DNA from 3 places in the Paenarthrobacter sp. 2TAF44 genome. Region 2 is predicted to be linked to each of the others. Evidence: riboswitches for the same ligand, from Rfam matches in the RefSeq annotation. Region 2 holds a riboswitch; each other region holds the start of a gene.
The links. A riboswitch is a leader RNA that binds a small molecule or an ion and turns the genes downstream of it on or off. The one in region 2 is predicted to bind S-adenosylmethionine.
Positions count from the first base shown of each region.

Region 1: it holds a riboswitch for S-adenosylmethionine, as region 2 does, so the genes downstream of both, AB4Z15_RS02830 (DUF1737 domain-containing protein) here and AB4Z15_RS21290 (aminotransferase class V-fold PLP-dependent enzyme) in region 2, are expected to answer to the same signal.
Region 3: it holds a riboswitch for S-adenosylmethionine, as region 2 does, so the genes downstream of both, metX (homoserine O-acetyltransferase MetX) here and AB4Z15_RS21290 (aminotransferase class V-fold PLP-dependent enzyme) in region 2, are expected to answer to the same signal.

Region 1 is NZ_JBFRFP010000002.1:81,453-87,501, reverse strand. Features, by position in the region: gene AB4Z15_RS02840 (aromatic amino acid ammonia-lyase) at 1-374, opposite strand, end outside; gene AB4Z15_RS02835 (NtaA/DmoA family FMN-dependent monooxygenase) at 377-1,705, opposite strand; SAM riboswitch class IV at 1,872-1,983, shown strand; gene AB4Z15_RS02830 (DUF1737 domain-containing protein) at 1,998-2,264, shown strand; gene AB4Z15_RS02825 (rhodanese-like domain-containing protein) at 2,261-2,671, shown strand; gene AB4Z15_RS02820 (O-succinylhomoserine sulfhydrylase) at 2,672-3,880, shown strand; gene AB4Z15_RS02815 (hypothetical protein) at 3,891-4,487, shown strand; gene AB4Z15_RS02810 (glutamate--cysteine ligase 2) at 4,484-5,683, opposite strand; gene AB4Z15_RS02805 (UDP-N-acetylglucosamine 1-carboxyvinyltransferase) at 5,810-6,049, opposite strand, start outside.
Region 2 is NZ_JBFRFP010000028.1:23,375-29,423, forward strand. Features, by position in the region: gene AB4Z15_RS21275 (MFS transporter) at 1-17, shown strand, start outside; gene AB4Z15_RS21280 (metal-dependent transcriptional regulator) at 48-761, opposite strand; gene AB4Z15_RS21285 (class I SAM-dependent methyltransferase) at 771-1,583, opposite strand; gene AB4Z15_RS21290 (aminotransferase class V-fold PLP-dependent enzyme) at 1,646-3,055, opposite strand; SAM riboswitch class IV at 3,087-3,200, opposite strand; gene hisN (histidinol-phosphatase) at 3,383-4,195, opposite strand; gene rsgA (ribosome small subunit-dependent GTPase A) at 4,251-5,366, opposite strand; gene aroA (3-phosphoshikimate 1-carboxyvinyltransferase) at 5,369-6,049, opposite strand, start outside.
Region 3 is NZ_JBFRFP010000007.1:40,803-46,851, reverse strand. Features, by position in the region: gene AB4Z15_RS08815 (winged helix DNA-binding domain-containing protein) at 1-576, shown strand, start outside; gene AB4Z15_RS08810 (hypothetical protein) at 620-1,066, shown strand; gene metX (homoserine O-acetyltransferase MetX) at 1,073-2,194, opposite strand; SAM riboswitch class IV at 2,209-2,323, opposite strand; gene AB4Z15_RS08800 (bifunctional o-acetylhomoserine/o-acetylserine sulfhydrylase) at 2,463-3,779, opposite strand; gene AB4Z15_RS08795 (VOC family protein) at 4,006-4,644, shown strand; gene AB4Z15_RS08790 (CPBP family intramembrane glutamic endopeptidase) at 4,770-5,543, opposite strand; gene AB4Z15_RS08785 (histidine phosphatase family protein) at 5,656-6,049, shown strand, end outside.

The DNA of each region.
Region 1 (6,049 bases), on a different contig from region 2:
CCGCGGCTGAAACCGATGAGCCGGGTGAGGATCACTGCGCGGGAAGAAGGCCGGTCCAGATAGTCGCCCACGCCGCTGTTGTGGTATCTGACTACTTGGATTTGATAGGCAAGAACCGACCCCTCCTCCACAGTCGTATCCCGTCCGGACCCAAGGAGGGTGTTGAGGCCGTAGATTCTCTGCCCTGAGGTCGACGCGCGCTCAAGCACTTCGCGTGAGCGGCTGATCAAAGACAACGCATCGTGGTTGAGTTTCACGTGAAACGCCGGATCCAAGGCAGCCTTCGCCACGCTTTCAGGGTCCACCGGCGATGTGCCGATCAGCAGGGCCCTGAGCTCGGAAGTCCTGGGCACGGGGATTGGTTCGGAAGACATGGTCAGAAGTCCAGAAGATTCTGGCGGAAGCCGCCGACGCCGTAACTCTTCCTCAACAGGCCGCGGCGGCGCAGTTCGGGAGTCAGCTTGTCCAAGACGCCGTGCACGGTGACGGGGTCCACGAACCCCGAGAAGAGGAAGCCGTCCCCACCCACGGCCTCGCCGGTCTCCTCAAGGTAGTCGGCGATTTCACCAACCGTGCCGATGATCGAATCGCCGGCACCACCGCTGCGTGCCTGAAGGATCTGGCGCAGGGTAGACCCCGGAGGCGCTGCCTTGGCGAAGTGCTCCAAGGTGCCTTGGTTGCTGTTGGTGCTCAATTCAGGCAACGGCGCATCGAGGTCGAACTGCTTGAAGTCGATCACGGACAGGTAGGAGATCGAGTTGAGCTGGCTGTCGATATCACGCTGGGTAAGCTCCCGGCGCTGCGCCCGCAACTCATCAGCCTCGGCTGATGAGCCAACCACGGTGGGCTTCAGCACGAAAAGTACCTTGACGTCGTCGGGGTTCCTGCCAGCCTTGGCAGCCTCGGCACGGATGGAATCCCGGTAGGCCTTCATGCCGTCAGCGCCACGCGCCAACGCGATCGCGACGTCGGCGTGCCCACCTGCGAACGCTTTGCCCCGAGGAGAAGCACCCGCCTGCACCAGTACGGGCTCCTCCGGCAGGGGTGCGGTGTTAAGGGGACCGCGGACCTTGAAGAAGTCGCCCTGGTGGTTAATAGGGTGCACTTTGGTGTGGTCGGCGAATCTGCCGGCCTCAACGTCCTCGAGCACCGCGTCAGGTTCCCAGCTCCGCCAAAGCCTCCGTACGACGTCGACGAATTCCTCCGCCTTCTCATACCGAAGGTCGTGTTCAATCTGCTGGTCCAAACCGTAATTCTGTGCTGCCAGGTCACTGCCGGAAGTGACAACGTTCCAGCCCAGCTGCCCCTCGGAGAAGTGCTGCAGCGTGGCCAGCAGCCGGGCGGCTGTGAAGGGCGGATAGAAGGATGCGCTGACGGTCGGCACAATCCCAAGGTGCTTGGTGGCGGACAGAAGGTACGGGACCAGCGCCAAAGGATCATGCTTAGGCGCAAAGGAGGCGTGTGCCAGCGAGACCTCGGCAGTGCCGCCATAAGTATCAGGAACAGTAAGGGAATCCTCGATGATGAAAAGGTCAAGGCCGGATTGCTCGAACGCGCGCACGGCGTCTTGATACAGGGCAGGTTTCTTCCAGTCGTAGCCCAGGCTGTAGCCGGGAGTTCCCCAGCCCTGGACACCGAAACCGTGCCCCACGAACCATCCAAAATGCAGCATGGGCTTGAGTGTAGGGCTGCCTTGTCCGTTCACCGCGACCTGATTTCTTGCGAAGTTACAGGGGGTCGTACTGCGTCAATTATGCTCCCGGGACGTCACATTTAGGCTGCTACTCCAGCATGGGCCGGTTACGCAACATGACGACCGCGTAACCGCTTGCAAGTGCGGGCCGCCGCCGCGGGATGTTACGTTTTTCTTGAGTAATGAGCACCAGCGCCAAGCCCTGACTTGCTGGTCGGCAACCCTCTCTCCGGCGGGGTGCCTCAGGTGACTACTCGGCGTATCGACACTTCGAACTGCAAGCGTGACTGAGGAGCACCAGCCAATGCCTGAACCCACTGAAGAAAAACTCTCCTACCGCCTGATTACAGGTCCGGATACCCGTGAATTCTGTGAGCGGATCACCACGGCCCTCGCCGACGGCTACGTGCTCCACGGCAGCCCGGCAGCCACGTTCAATGGCACGGATGTCATCGTGGCGCAGGCCGTCGTCCTGCCCACTGCCATCGCCAACGCAGACGCCGCCGTCGCGAATGCTGTTGACCAGTTGGAGAACGACGACGAAGAAGAAGCATTCGAGGGACACGCATGAGTTACGCAGGTGACCTGACCCCGCAGGACGCGTGGGCCAAGCTTGAAGAAGGCGCAATCCTGGTAGACGTCCGCACCGAGGCCGAGTGGGCACACATCGGCATTCCGGACACCAAAGCCACAGAGAACGATCCCCTGTTCATTCAGTGGAACCTCGCCGGCGGCATTCCCAACTCCCGTTTCCTCGAGGACCTGCAGCAGCAGGCACCCGAGGGCGAGGGCGTGGAACTCGTTTTCATTTGCCGCTCAGGCCAGCGCTCCATCTCTGCTGCCATCGCCGCGACGCAGGCCGGATTCACCGCCTACAACGTCCTCGAGGGCTTCGAAGGTGACCCGGACCGGTATGGCGAACGCACCATCAACGGCTGGAAGAACCGTGGCCTGCCGACCAACCTGGGGAACGACTAAGTGACTTTCAATCCCGATGCCGCCAGCTGGAGCCCTGACACCCAGGCAGTACGCGGTGGCCTTGACCGTACCAACTTCCAGGAGACGTCCGAACCCGTTTTCCTGAACTCCGGCTTCGTCTACGAATCCGCTGCCGCCGCCGAACGCGCCTTCACTGGCGAGGACGAACGCTTCGTTTACTCCCGTTACGGCAACCCGTCCGTGGCCACGTTCCAAGAGCGGTTGCGGTTGCTCGAAGGAACCGAGGCTTGCTTTGCGACGGCGTCCGGCATGTCCGCGGTGTTCACCGCCTTGGGTGCCCTGTTGGCTGCGGGTGATCGCGTGGTTGCCGCCCGCTCCCTGTTCGGCTCGTGCTTCGTGATCCTCAATGAGATCCTGCCGCGCTGGGGCGTAGAGACCGTGTTTGTCGATGGTCCCGACCTCGATCAGTGGCGTGCTGCCCTCTCCGAACCCACCACCGCTGTGTTCTTCGAGTCGCCGTCCAACCCGATGCAGGAAATCGTGGACATCGCCGCCGTCAGCGAGCTCGCGCATGCAGCGGGAGCGACCGTCGTCGTCGACAACGTCTTTGCCACTCCCCTGCTGCAGCGTTGCGGTGACTTGGGCGCAGACGTCATTGTTTACTCCGGCACCAAGCACATCGATGGCCAGGGGCGCGTCCTCGGCGGCGCGATCATGGGTACCAAGGAATTCATCGATGGCCCGGTCAAACAGTTGATGCGGCACACCGGACCGTCGCTCTCCGCGTTCAACGCATGGGTGTTGACCAAGGGACTGGAGACCATCGGCCTGCGCGTGAACCACAGCTCGGCCTCCGCTTTGAAAATCGCGGAATGGCTTGAGCAGCAACCTGCCATTAGCTGGGTCAAGTACCCCTTGTTGAAATCGCACCCGCAGTACGAACTGGCGGCGAAGCAGATGAAGGCCGGCGGTACTGTGCTGACGTTCGAGCTGCTGCCCTCTTCCGGGCGGTCCGCCAAAGACGCCGCGTTCGCGTTGCTGGACGGTCTGCGCGTCATCGACATCTCCAACAACCTGGGCGACTCCAAGTCCCTCATCACGCATCCGGCCACCACCACCCACCGGGCCATGGGGCCTGAAGGTCGCGCGGCCATTGGGTTGAGCGACGGCGTGGTCCGTTTGTCCGTGGGCCTGGAAGATGTAGACGATCTCATTCTGGATCTGGAGAAGGCCCTCAAACAGGTCTAACCTGTCTCGCATGAGCGGGAATCATCCCTATCGCCGTGCCGGAGCGGTCATCGTTGCCGGCACGGCGATCTGGTTTGCAGGTATTTCGCCGGTGTCGCGCGTCTACATCACCCCCGACGCCGCCGAACGCCTTCGTATGCTTGAGGCCGGCCAGCGTGGCTGGGTTGTTGGGCAGCACCTTGCAGCGGCTGGAACCGTCGCGGTGCCTGTGGGATTCGCAGCCTTTGCCCGTCGTCTCCCGGGCGGACGGGCGAAGCGGTGGGCAATTGCAGCCGCGGCCTCTTTGCTGGCAGGGGCCCCGCTCTTTGTGTCGAGTTTGTCCCGCCGGGCCTCGGACCTGGAACGCTTTGCCTACGGCCGGGGATCCAATGCGCCATTCCTCGCCTACTCCGGGCTCCACGTTCTTGCCTTGGCTGCGCTGGGCGGAAGCCTCCTGGCATCGCCCGCCAAACGATGGATCGGGGTCACGGCTGCAGCCAGCGCGCCCATCTACGGCGCCATCCTTGTGGCCAAGAAGGACATCCCGCCGTTAGTGTTCTACCTTGTCGAGGGCTTAGCGGGGGCGTACCTGATGACGTGGGAAGAGGCTGACTCTGCAGAAGCCTAGGGCCTGCGGACCCTGGTCAGGATGGGCGCCGGATCCTTGTGCGAGTCTGCGGTAGCGCCACGAATCGTCGCCTTCACCGCATGCCCAACCACCGCCCCCAAGGCCTCGTTGCTGGGCGGGCTTCCCGGCGGATTTTGTGCGTCACGTTGCCGGTTGTTGAAACGTTCTGCTGCTTCGCGTTGCTCCCGTGCTCCGTTCCCGCGCTCAAGAATGTCCGAGATTCCGGCCTTCACGAGCTCCAGTTCACCTTGATCGTCCAGGACAGGACTCAGGTAATCCACCAAAGCCCAGACCACATCCGCTGCCGGTTGGGGACGGAAGTCGCCAAAGTCCAAGAGGTCTCCGCGAAGTCCCGAATTACTCGCTTGCCAACTCGCCATCCGGAGCAGGGCCGTCGGCACCGAGGCGGGCTCAACGCCGTCGAGCATTTCCAGGGAAGCGGTCTCAACCAATGCCCTCACAAGCACTGCTATCAAAGCTGCGTCTTCCGAGCGGAGGCACACGTCAGCCACCCTCACTTCCACCGTGGGATGGTTGCGGGAGATGCGGGCGTCGAAGTAGATCATGCCCTCGTCAAGGAGCACCCCCGTGTCCAGGAGGCGCTGGACCATGCGCCGGTAGGCAGTCAACGAGCCAAAAACGGCAGAAGGCCCGGACGTCGGCCACCGGTTCCAGGCCTGGATCCGGTAGCTCTCGAAACCCGTGGGCAGCCCACGCCAGTATGGGGAATTGGCGCTGATGGCCGTTAAAACAGCAAGTTTGTCGCGAATGTGATCGAGGACCACCACGCCCTCTTCAGGCGACTCCACGGCAGTGTGCACATGGAAGCCGCACGTCAGTTGCTCGTGGGCCGTCAACCCGAAGCGTTCAAGCATCACGGCAAAGCGCGGATCTGGAGTCGTATGGGTGTTCTTAGCCAGGGGTGATGTGGCAAGCGCGGCCACCCGGGCGTTGTGTTTCCTGGCACCGTCATTGGCCATCGCACGTCCGCGCCGGATCTGCTGGAGGAGCTCACTGTAGCTATGGCACGGGCGGGTCTGGGTTTCGATTTGTTCCAGCTTCAGTTCGTGGCTCAGCCCCATCCCTGTTTCAGGCGCGGGTTCCGTGCCTGCCAGCAGTGCATCCGCGAGGGCCAAGGGCTCGCCCGTCACAGGATCGACGATGAGTAGCTCTTCCTCCACCCCGAAAGTCCGCATGGCACCATTCTGCTTCATGCGGCCCGGGAAATTCTGCTGGATCATCGCTCCATTGCCGACGTGGCGTCCCGGGAATCCGGGCTCCTCCCCACGTGGGGAGCAGGATGATCCAGCAGAAAAGCGTGCCTAGTCCTGGAAGTACTCCACTTTGGCGCCAATGGTGTTCAGGCGCTCGGCCAGATCCTCGTAACCACGTTCGATCACGTAGATGTTGCGAAGCTCTGAGGTTCCACGGGCAGCCAACATCGCCAGGAGCAGGCAGGCTGCCGGACGCAGGGCCGGCGGACAGCCGATCTCCGCGGCCCGCCACTTGGTGGGTCCGTTGACGTAGATGCGGTGCGGGTCCAGGAGTTGCACTTGGGCGCC
Region 2 (6,049 bases):
CCGGCCAGCGCAGCTAGCCTGTGCCACGTGCCTCTGCAGCGCACAAGTCAGCGCGCGGGAAGCACGCAGCCTTCGTGGATTTCGGCGCTTTGGACCCAAAGTGCCGCTGTAACCTCGTCCGCGAGATCGAATTCGCGGCGTTGAGGTCCGCTGCCAATCCGAACAACCAGCGCTCCGCCGAATGGTTTGCGCCCCACCACTTCCACGGGCGCGTCCAAGGTGATCTTTTCCGAGGCGAGATAGCGAAGAAGGTCAGGATTTTCATCGCTGATCCGGGTGATGCGGCCTGAGTGGCCTTCGTCCAACTCGATCATGCGGTAGGCGTGGGGAAGTTCCACCGATCCGTCAGCCGAGGGAATCGGGTCGCCGTGAGGATCCCGGAGGGGATGGCCAAGCTTGGCGGCCATGCGCTCAATGAAGGTATCGGACACCGCGTGTTCCAACATCTCAGCTTCATCATGGACTTCGTCCCAGCTATAGCCGAGTTCGTCAACGAGGTATGTCTCAATGAGGCGGTGACGCCGAACCATTGACAGTGCCAGGCGCATGCCCTCCGGAGTCAGCCTGATGGCACTGTACGGTTGGTGGTCCACCAAGCCCTGGTCCTTGAGTTTACGGACCATTTCAGACACCGAGGAATTGGCAACGCCAAGCCGCAGGGCAAGCTGCGAGGACGTAATTGGTTTGTCCTGCCACTCCGTATAGGAGTAGATGACCTTGACGTAGTCCTCGATCGAGGAGGAGGGCGTACTGGTCTTCACACACCAAGCCTACCGTGGCGGGGCGCCGTCGATCTTGCGGGCCCGCCAGGTAGTGGTCAGATATGGCAATCCCAGGAGCTGGCCGCGGACATGGCCCAGATGATCGAAGAGGTACCACTCCAGGTTGCCCATGACCTTTAAGCGGGTGGCTGCATTTGCGCGGAGGTAGTAGCTGCGCGATTTCGTGAGCTCCAGGATGTCCTCCGGTGACACGGCGTCCTCCCAGCTGGTGAGATGGCTCTCCAAGCCCATGAACTCCGGTCCGATAACTGGCCGGAAGCCGGGCTTGTGCACATCCCCGGCGTGCATGATGCGTGACAACCGGTGAACCCAGGGCACGGAGGTGTCCAGTTGGTTCCATATCAGGCCGAGTACTCCGTGGGGCCGCAGGATCCGGTCGATTTCCGTGCTGGCTTTCAGCGGGTCACACCAATGCCATGCCTGGGCAACGCTGACGACGTCGAATGCTGAGTCCGCCAGCCCTGTTGCCTCGGCCGTTCCCTCCAACGCCTCAACGCCGGGACAGGACTTTCGAAGTTGCTCCAGCATGTCTGTGGAAGGATCGACGGCGGCCACCTGCAGGCCGCGGTCCACGAGCAGTGCCGTAAATTTTCCCGTGCCTGCACCAATATCCGCGGCGGACTTCGCTCCAGGAGGGAGAAGCCAATCCACTGAGTCTGTGGGATAGCCGGGCCGAACGCGATCGTAGTGTTCGCCGCCGTCCTGGAAGCTCTGGCCCAGCTCGCGGCGGCGCGTGGCATGCAGCTTGGGACCACCCGGCCTGCCAACGCGGCCGGAAACACTGCCGGAAGGCACGGCCACGCACAGACTCCTTTACCGCGAACGCCAGTTACCCTACGAATTTACCGCACAGTACGTGCGTTTCAGTCAATCGTGCAGGGCGCAGCCCCTGCGGTGCCCGGGGTGTTTGGTGCCCATTCCGGGTAGCTGCGGTGGTCGTTTGCAGGTACCCAGCGTCCCTCATCCACTACATAGTCCCAACCGAGACCCGTGCGCTTGAGTTCTTCGATACCAGCCAGCAGTCGTGTGGCATCCTCCAGTCGGGAGCCCACGCCGAAGCTGGCTCGCAGGGAACCGGAAGGGAGTCCTAGCCGCTTGAGCAGGGGATGGGCGCAGAAGCGGCCGTCACGAAGTCCTACACCGTGTTCTGCAGCGAGGTAGGCGGCCACCAGTCCGGCGTCGAATCCTTCCACCGAGAAGTTGACCACGCCGATGGTGTCCTCGGAGTCGCTGAAGATCCGGTGGACGGTCACGCCGTCGATTGCTTCAAGTCCCTGAACGAGATACGAGCGGATGGCAGCTTCATGGGCATGCCATGCTTCTTGGTCCAGGCCTGCCAACACCTGTGTCGCGCGGGCCAATGTTGCCGCGCCGAGGACGTTGGGGGAGCCGCCCTCGTGGCGGGCGGGACCTGAAGCCCAGCTGACCGAGTCGAGGCGGGCTTCACGAACAGCGCCACCGCCGGCAAGGTGGGGAGTACCGGCGTCGAGCCAGTCAGGACGGCCCACAACAACACCGGCGCCGAACGGAGCGTAGAGCTTATGCCCGGAGAACACGATGTAGTCGACGTCCGCTTCGGTGATGTTGATGCGGCGGTGGGGGGCAAGCTGCGCAGCGTCCACCACAATCCGGGCACCGTATTCGTGCGCAAGGGCTGCGAGTTCGGCGACCGGGAGGATCTCACCGGTCACGTTCGAGGCCCCGGTGACTGCGAGCAACGAGACGCCCCCTTGGCTAAGTTCCTCGCGGAGCTTGGCCAGGGTAGCTGTCAGTGTCGAAGCAGCTACGACACTGCGGTGAGGGACGCCCTGCCAGGGGAGGAGATTGGCATGGTGCTCGATGTCCAGGTAAAGGACCTCGCCCGTTGGCTTTCCGTCCAGTTGCGGGAGGCAGCCTGCCAACAGGTTCAGCGAGTCCGTGGTGTTCCGGGTGAAGATGACGGAATCGTCGGGACGGCCGCCGACGAATTCACGGACGATGTTGCGGGAGTTCTCGTAGACCGAGGTGCTGATCTGGGAAGCGTAGCCCGCGCCGCGGTGGACACTGGCGTAGTAGGGGAGGATCTCATTGAGATACGCAGAAACAATTGTCAGCGCTGGAGCGGATGCTCCGTAGTCAAGGTTGGCGTAGCGGACGTGGCCACCCTGGATCAGGGGAGCTTGCAGCTCCGCGCCTGTGACGGCGGCCAGGGGCCTGCCTGCAGCGGCTTCGTGCGCTGCTTCTTCGACCGCAAGGGACGGCAGAACGGTGGAGTTGAACGTAGCAGTGCTCATGGGACCTCACTCAAGAGGGACCCCCTATGGGGATCCGCGCTTGCCGTATCCGTTCCGGACCGGCCAGGTCGTCACCCGGGGCACCCCACCGCGAATGGAGGGTTGCCGGCCAGCAAACCGGGGTTTAGCGCTGGCACTCGTGACCTGTAAAGAGGTTAGGGCACTCCTCTGGCCTGCTCCAAAGTCGAATCGCTTTGTTAAGCACATTGTTACGAAGGGTCCGAAAAGTAGGCTTTGGGCGAAGAAAAAACGGCGGACGCCCTGAAAAGGAGGCATCCGCCGTCGAAAATTCTATGCAAAGCCGGTTGGCTTGTTGGTGCCGCCGGGTCAGAGGAGGTCATCCAGAGCAGGGTTTAGCCGCTTGAGGACCTCTGAGTGCAGGATGGAGTTGGTGGCCAGGGCGTTGCCGCCAAAGGGGCCGTCCTCGCCTTCCAACGACGTGAAGCGGCCGCCGGCTTCCGTCACGATGGGAACCAATGCTGCCATATCGTAGAGATTCAACTCTGGCTCGCAGGCGATATCCACGGCACCCTCAGCTACCAGGCAATAGGACCAGAAGTCGCCATAGGCCCGCGTGCGCCAGATGTCTTCGGTCAACCCCAGGAACTCGTCCAGATTGCCGCGTTCCTTCCAACCGGAAAGGCTGGAATATGACATTGAAGCATCTGCCAACTGCGAAACGTTTGACACCTTGAGCCGGGTGGCTGACGCGAGGGAGCGGCCCATATAGGCGCCCATGTCCTTTGCTGCCCACCAACGCTTGCTCAGCGCCGGAGCACTGACAAGTCCGACGACCGGCTCGCCTTCGTCAACAAGTGCGATCAGGGTAGCCCATACAGGAACTCCCCGAACGAAGTTCTTGGTGCCGTCGATGGGGTCGATGATCCAACGCCGGGAGCCGTGGCCGCTGCTGCCGAACTCCTCGCCGAGGACGGCGTCACGGGGGCGCGAGCGCGACAATTGGCCACGAATGGCTTCTTCCGCAGCCTTGTCGGCATCCGTCACTGGCGTGAGGTCAGGCTTGGTCTCGACCTGCAGATCCAAGGCCTTGAAGCGGTCCATGGTTTGGGCATCCACGGAATCCGCCAGCACGTGGGCCAGTCGGAGGTCATCGTTGTAGCTGGAAACGGGTTGGGTCATGCCACCAAACTATCGTGAAACGTTCCCTGCAGTTGGGATCGCCTTGCACCAATGCTTAGTTGACGGTACCCAGTTCTTTGGTCTCTTTCGCTTCCAAACGCGGGTCCGCGCCCAGCAGCCGCCGGAGCGAAGACAAGCGGGTCACCCCGGAAGGACCGGCGTGTCCCTCGTTCACCCACGCGTCCAGTCCGCAATTGATGGCGTTGGCATCGTGCTTGCAGCCGCGATCGCAAGCTTCGGTGCCCGGTTCCAAATCGGGGAAGGAATGCAGGATGCGGTCGGGGTCCACGTGCGCCAGTCCGAAGGAGCGGATACCGGGTGTATCGATGATCCAGCTACCTGGAGGCGCGTCTGCCAGCTTCAGGGCCAACGCCGACGACGACGTGTGCCGGCCCCGCCCTGTGACGGCGTTGACACCACCGGTGGCCCGCTCGGCTCCGGTCAGGGCGTTAACCATAGTGGACTTGCCGACGCCTGAATGGCCCAGCATGACAGTCACTTTTCCATCAAGGTGGGCCCGCAATTCGGCAACGGCGCGGCTGTCCAGCCGCGCGGACAGTCCGTCGTCCGAGCGGGCATCGATACCGGACGCTTCATCGTCGGCGGTACGGCTGATGATGATGGGAAAGTCCAGGCTGAGATAATTCGACAACAACTCTGCAGGATCCTTGACATCTGCTTTGGTGACGAGCAGCAGGGGCTCGATCCCGGCGTCGTAGGCTGCAACCAAGGCGCGGTCAATAAAGCCGGTTCGCGGCTCCGGATTGGCCGCGGCGACCACCACCACAAGTTGGTCTGCGTTGGCTACCACGACTCGTTCGATGGGGTCGGTATCATCAGCGCTGCGCCGGAGGAGCGTCTTGCGCTCCTCTATGCGGACGAGCCGCGCAAGGGTGTCCGGCTCTCCCGATACGTCGCCCACCAAGGCGACGAAATCGCCGGGGACAACGGGGTTTCGTCGCAGTTCACGCGCGCGTGCAGCGATGATGATGCGTTCATCCGCCGAGTCTTCACCGACGATGGCGGTGTAGCGCCCGCGGTCTACCGTGATAATCCGGCCAATGACCGCGTCATCATGACTGGGACGGTCCTTGGTGCGGGGCCTTGATCCTTTTTTATTCGGACGGATCCGGACATCGGATTCGTCCCAAGAGCTTGCGTCGCGACCCATGCTCAGTTGCTGGCCTCACTGGTGACGGTCAAGTCATCGCCTGTGCCGTGCTGCAGCATGGCCTCCCACATCTGCGGAAATTCGGGCATCGTCTTGGACGTGGTAGCGATATCCTCCACCTGAACGCCCTCAACGGCGAGCCCCAAAATAGCGCCCGCCGTAGCCATGCGGTGATCAGCGTAGCTGTGGACGACGCCTGCGTGCAGAATGGCCGGACGGATAATGAGGCCGTCGGCTGTTTCTTCTGCATCCCCGCCGAGCCGATTGATTTCAGCGGCCAGCGCGGCGAGCCGATCGGTTTCATGACCACGAAGGTGCGCGATGCCGGTCAGTCGCGAAGGACCTGTAGCCAAGGCGCACAGAGCAGCGACCGTGGGCGCGAGCTCACTGGTCTCGTCGAAGTCGGCGCCCTTTATTTCAGGTCCGCCCTTCACGGTGAGCGTGCCGTTTTCGAGTGTCACCGTAGCTCCCATTTCAACCAGGATGCTACGCCAGAGGTCACCCACCTGGGTTGTTTGGGTGGGCCAGTTGGGGATCCTGACGGTGCCATGGGTCGCGAGGGCTGCGGCAAGAAACGGGCCGGCGTTGGAAAGGTCCTGTTCGATCCGCTGGTCGAAGGCGTGAATGGGGCCGGGCGCGACTCGCCAGTGGTTGGGGACTGAATCGTCCACCTTGACGCCGAC
Region 3 (6,049 bases), on a different contig from region 2:
CGTGTGCCCGCCACTGGCAACGCGCCCTTGATCGGGGACGACCGAGAATGGGCTTTGGGCCAGCTGGCGCTGCGATACTTCACCAGCCGGGGGCCCGCCACCATCAAGGACTGTGCCGCCTGGTCCGGACTGACCATGAAGGATGTGCGGCTTGGCTTGCAGATAGCTGAAGAGTCCCTTCCAGGCGCCTTGGCGACTGTGGCGATTGACGGCCTGGACTTCTGCTTGCCAGCAGAAGACGTCGAAGCCTTTGCAGCGACTCCGCCAGCTGACGATGGGCCGCGGCTCCCCCGCGTGGATCTCATCCAGTGTTATGACGAGTACGTGATGGGCTATTCCCAATCGAGGCACTACCTCGGCGGAAGGGCTCCCTATTTCCCGGAGGGCGATGCTCCCATTCACGTCGTGTTGCTGGAGGGCAGGTTGGCCGGATGGTGGCGTCACGGATTCTCCGGTGGGATCTGCGAACTCGACGTCAGAGTAAATCGACCCTTCACAACAGCGGAACAACAAGCGTTGGAGGCCGAGGCGGAACGATACGGGAGGTTCCTGGGCATGGAGACCAAGCTGGTGTGAAACCGCAGGACTAAGCTGGGTTAAGACCTAGGAGGCCTGCACCGTGAACAATCTGATCTTCTGGATCATCGTCTGCTCGTGGCTGATTCCCATGGGGATCCGCCTGTACAACAGGTCCCGGGCGCGGCGGCTTCAGGACCGTAATTTCCAAGACCGTAGCTTCCCGGGTCAGAACTATCCTGGCCAGAACTACCCTGGCCCCGGCTATCCCCCGCAGAATCTTCCAGCACCGAATTATCCGGCGCAGGGGTATCCCACTCCGAACTACCCGGGCTATCCCGGGGAGCCCACCACCATCCGTCCTGCCGACGCGCAACCGCCGGCGGGACCGCCGTCGAACGCTTCTTCACCTACGTTTCCCAGCAACAGCGGCTCTGAGCAGCAAGGCTTCCGTGCTCGCAAGCTGGCCGAGCTGGACCTCAAGTTCAGCAACGGCGAGATCGCCATGGAGGACTACATGAAGCAGCGCGGCGAGATCATGAACGGCTGAGCCGGCTTACGCGAAGAAGGCCTGATGCAGTTGGGCTGACAGTTGCCCGATTTCGGTGAGGAAGCCGTCGTGCCCGATGGGGGCCTCGATCACGTGGACGGGGACGTTGCCTGGCAGGTTTTGTGCCAGTTCCAATGACTGGGCCGGGAAGTAGAGGCGGTCCGAGTCGACGGCTGCCACAAAGAATTCAGCAGTGGCGCCGGCCAAGGCTTCCTGCAAGGTGCCCCGGCCACGGCTGATGTCGTGGGACATGAGTGCCTCGGTGATGGCGATGTAACTGTTGGCATCGAACCGGCGCACCAGCTTGGTGCCTTGGTGGTCGAGGTAGCTTTCCACCTGGTAGCGGCCACGCTCCCCCAGGACCGGAGCAGCCAGGGGCGTCTCTTGGTGCTGGGCTTCGCGGCCGAAGCGGAAATCAAGCTCCAGGGCTGATCGGTACGTGATATGCGCTATCCGTCGGGCCAGGGCAAGGCCCGCCTCGGGAGTTGGTCCACCGTAGTAATCGCCGTTGTTGAAGTTCGGGTCCTGGCGGATGGCGAGCGTCTGCGACTGGGCGAAAGCGATTTGCTCAGCTGTGCTGTAGGCGCCGACAGAAATTACTGCGCACCTCTGAACACGCTCAGGGAAGGTCACCGCCCACTCAAGTGCCCGCGCCCCGCCCATGGAACCGCCGAGGACTGCGTGCCATGCCTTGATGCCCAATGCATCCGCGAGACGGGCTTCAGCCACGGTGCTGTCGCGCAACGTGATGAGAGGAAAGCGGGATCCCCAAGGCCGCCCGTCCGGAGCCTGGGACGATGGTCCCGTGCTGCCGTAACAGCCGCCCACAATGTTGATGGAGATAACGAAGAACCGGTTGGTGTCGATCGTCGCGCCGGGACCAACGAGTTGCTCCCACCAGCCTTCCTCGTCGGTGGCACCGCGGGCCACGTGCGTGCTGCCCGTCAGTGCGTGCTGAACGAGGACGGCGTTGGACGCATCTTCGTTCAGCTGCCCCCAGGTTTCGTAGGCCAGCACAACATCCGGGAGAAAACCGCCGGCTTCAAGTTCCAGCGAACCTACGCCGGCGTACTTGACCGTCCCGTCTTCTTTGCCCGGTTTTGGGGGTGCTGTAGCAGTAATGGTCATTCCTTTGACACCTAACCTCGCGCTTGCCTGCCGCCTTGCGTGCGACAGGCCAGGTCTTCACCCGGGGCACCCCACCGCGGAGGAGGGTTGCCGGCCAGCAAGCCGGGGCTGTCACTGGCACTCATGACCTAATACGTAGAGTCTAGGAAAAATACCGCTGTTTTGGCGAAGAATGTGACAGCTGTGTGACGGTTTGGGGTCCCTTCGTTCAGGAACACGCAGCGAGAAGGGCCGCCCGGCGAATTTTCGTCGGCGGGCGGCCGCCCCGCTAAGCGCCCTTGGCAGCCCGGAAACCAGCCTCCAAGTCAGCAATGATGTCGTCCACGTGCTCGATTCCCACCGACAGGCGGACAAGGCCGGGATACACGCCCGCAACCAGCTGCTGTTCGACCGTGAGCTGGCTGTGGGTAGTCGACGCCGGGTGGATAACCAGCGAGCGGACGTCACCGATGTTGGCAACATGGGAGTGCAGCTCCAGGCCATCGACGAATCGCTTGCCGGCCTCGACGCCACCCTTGATGTTGAATGCCACCACTGCGCCGGTACCCTTCGGCCCGTACTTACGGCCACGGTCGTACCAAGGGCTGGACGGCAGACCCGCGAAGGCAACCGATTCGACGTCGTCGTGGGCTTCCAGCCATTCAGCCACTTTGGTGGCGTTCGAGACGTGACGCTCGACGCGCAGGCTCAGGGTTTCCAGCCCTTGGGCGATGAGGAAGGCGTTGAACGGGGAAACGGCCGAACCCAGATCGCGCAGCAACTGCACGCGGGCCTTGAGAATGTAGGAGAGGTTGGCTCCGAGCGCGCCGTCCTTGCCAAGGTCCCGGGCGTAAACGAGTCCGTTGTAGCTGGGGTCCGGAGTATTGAATCCAGGGAAGCGTTCCGGGTCCTTGCCGAAATCAAAGTTTCCGGAGTCCACGATCACGCCGGCGATCGCCGCACCGTGGCCGCCCAGATACTTGGTAGCCGAGTGCACCACAATGTCCGCACCCCATTCGATGGGACGGATGAGGTATGGGGTGGAGAGCGTGTTATCCACGATCAGCGGCACGCCAGCTTCATGCGCAGTGCGTGAAATCCCTTCGATGTCCAGCACGTCCTGGCGCGGATTGGACACCACCTCGCCGAAGAACAGCTTGGTGTTGGGCTGCACGGCGTCGCGCCACTGGTCCAGGTTGTCCGGGTCTTCCACGAACGTCACGGAGATACCGAACTTCTTCAGTGTGTGTGCCAGCAGGTTGTAGGTGCCGCCGTACAGGCTGGGGCTGGCGACGACATGGTCACCGGCCTCGGCAATGTTCAGGATGGCGAAGGTTTCCGCGGCCTGTCCTGAACTGAGGAGCAATGCGCCCAGCCCGCCTTCGAGGCTGGCGATCCGCTGCTCAACGGCATCCTGAGTCGGGTTGCCGATTCGGGTGTAGATCGGGGCGAGCTCGGCCAAGGCAAAGCGGTTGGCTGCGCTCTCTGCGCTGGGGAAAACGAAGGACGTGGTCTGGTAGATCGGAAGCGACCTCGCTCCCGTGGCAGAGTCAGGCTCCTGCCCTGCGTGGATCTGGCGGGTTTCGAAAGACCATCCTTGGGACATTGAATTCTCCTCTTAGTGGCGCGCGGGTTTGCCGTTGATCGCTGTAGGCGTGGGCTGGGGCCAGTCTAGGAAGCGCCCGGGTACTTGGACAGCTTTGTGACGAAGGCAGTATTTTTCGGTCTTTGGGCGACCCGGCATGACGCAGTCGAATGGCATACAGCAAGGTCCCATGTTAGTTAGGCTTCCCTTAGCTGAGACCCCGATCACAAAGTGCCAAGATGAAGCCATGCGCATGGATCACGTCTCTTACGCTTGTGAACGAGATGGCCTTTTGGCCACTACCGAACGAATTTCCGCAGCTCTGGGAGTGGACGCAGTCCGGGGCGGAGTGCACCCGCGCTTCGGTACCCGGAACATGATCATTCCCTTGGCGGATAACAAATACCTGGAAGTCGTAGAGGTCCTGGACCATCCTGCTTCTGACAAGGCACCCTTTGGCCAGGCAGTCCGAGCACGCTCGGCGGCTGGCGGCGGTTGGATGGGCTGGTGCGTCGCCGTTGACGACCTCGCCCCCTTCGAAGAACGCCTCGGCCGTTCCGCAGTTCCGGGCAACCGCAAGTTCCCGGATGGCCGCGAACTCGTGTGGCAGCAGATCGGCATTCTCGGCTTGATCGCCGATCCCCAGGTGCCGTACCTGCTCAAGTGGGAGGGCGACCCCTCACTGCACCCGTCCAAGGTCTATGACAGTGACGTCAAGATGTCCAGCCTCACCATTGCGGGCTCGGCGGAACGCGTCACCGAATGGCTGGGCGAACCCGTTGAGAAGCCGCTCGAGGACGTCGCTGTCCAGTGGATGGCCCCGCACGGTACGCCTGGCATCATGTCCGTCACTTTCGAAACAGCCTCCGGCGCCGTCACCATCTGACGCGTCACTTCCCTTGGGGGCCTGCTCCCCTCCCCGGTCCTGTGTGTCCGGTCAAGCTTCGGCCGCCATCAGCGGGTGCCAACGACGTCACCCACCGATGGCGGCCGAATTTCTTTAATTGATGCCTAACCCAGGCCTATCGCCTTGCCGAAGAGGCTGAAGCCAACGAACGCGACGATGTCCAGCAGCGCATGCGCAATCACCAAAGGCATCACCCGCTTCGTCTTGGTATAGAGCCAGGCGAAGACCAATCCCATGGCGAAGTTGCCGATGAACGGTCCGAAACCTTGGTACAAGTGGTAGCTGCCACGAAGCGCCGCGCTTACCACAATGGCCAACGGGGTGCTCCAGCCGAATTTTCCGAAGCGGTCCAGGAGGTAGCCGACGACGATCACTTCCTCAACGATCGCATGGCGAACGGCGGAGAGAATCAGCACAGGCACAGTCCACCAGTAAGCCTCCAGGCCGCTGGGCACAATGGCGGTGGTGATTCCGAGGGCACGGCCAGCAGCGTACAAGCCAAGTGAAGGGATGCCAATTGCGGCTGCGAGGCCCAGCCCCTGCAAAAGGTCCTTGCCCGGGCGCGCGAAATTGAACCCCAATCGGGCAAAGCCTGAGCCACTTGCACCTTCCCGGCCACCCTGTGAATGCGATGACAGGAAGTAGAACACCAGGACCACCGGAACCAAAGCGAAGATAATGTCCAGCAGTTGGTACGTGAGATCGAAATACTCGCGGGTGCTTTGGGACCTGTTAAGCGTCGAAGTTGCCTCGGACAACGGCGCGCGTGTCATCTTGTCCAGAAGTTGCACCACGGAGTACACGGCTGATTGGCCCAGAGACAGGCCCAGTACGATGAGTACTTCGGCGCGCAGGCGGCGGCGGGAAGCAAGGAGCATGTACCTATCTTGCCTGCAGTTCCTGCCACTTTGCCGTGAACTGCGCACGTTCGGGTTCCACCCGCAGGCAGACCCTATGCTTGGTGGGATGAGTGCCCCAGGGAGAATCTTCATGATCCGGCACGGCCAGTCCGCCGCGAATGCCGACACGTCAATCTACAACCGTGTGCCGGACTACCGCATCCCGCTCACCGAACTAGGAGTTGAGCAGGCACGGATAGCCGGCGAGGCCCTCAGGCGGAAGCTCGACGGCGAGCAGGTCTGCGTCTACGTGTCCCCCTACTTGCGGGCATACCAGACTCTTGAGGCGTTGAACCTCGGCCCGTTGATCGAGCGCGTGATCGAAGAACCCAGGCTTCGCGAGCAGGACTGGGCCAACTTCCAGATCGCCGGGGAGATCGAGGACCAAAAGGAGCTGCGTAACCTTTACGGCCACTTCTTCTACAGGTTCCGCGAGGGCGAGTCAGGCTCGGACGTCTACGACCGCGTGTCCTCGTTCATGGAGA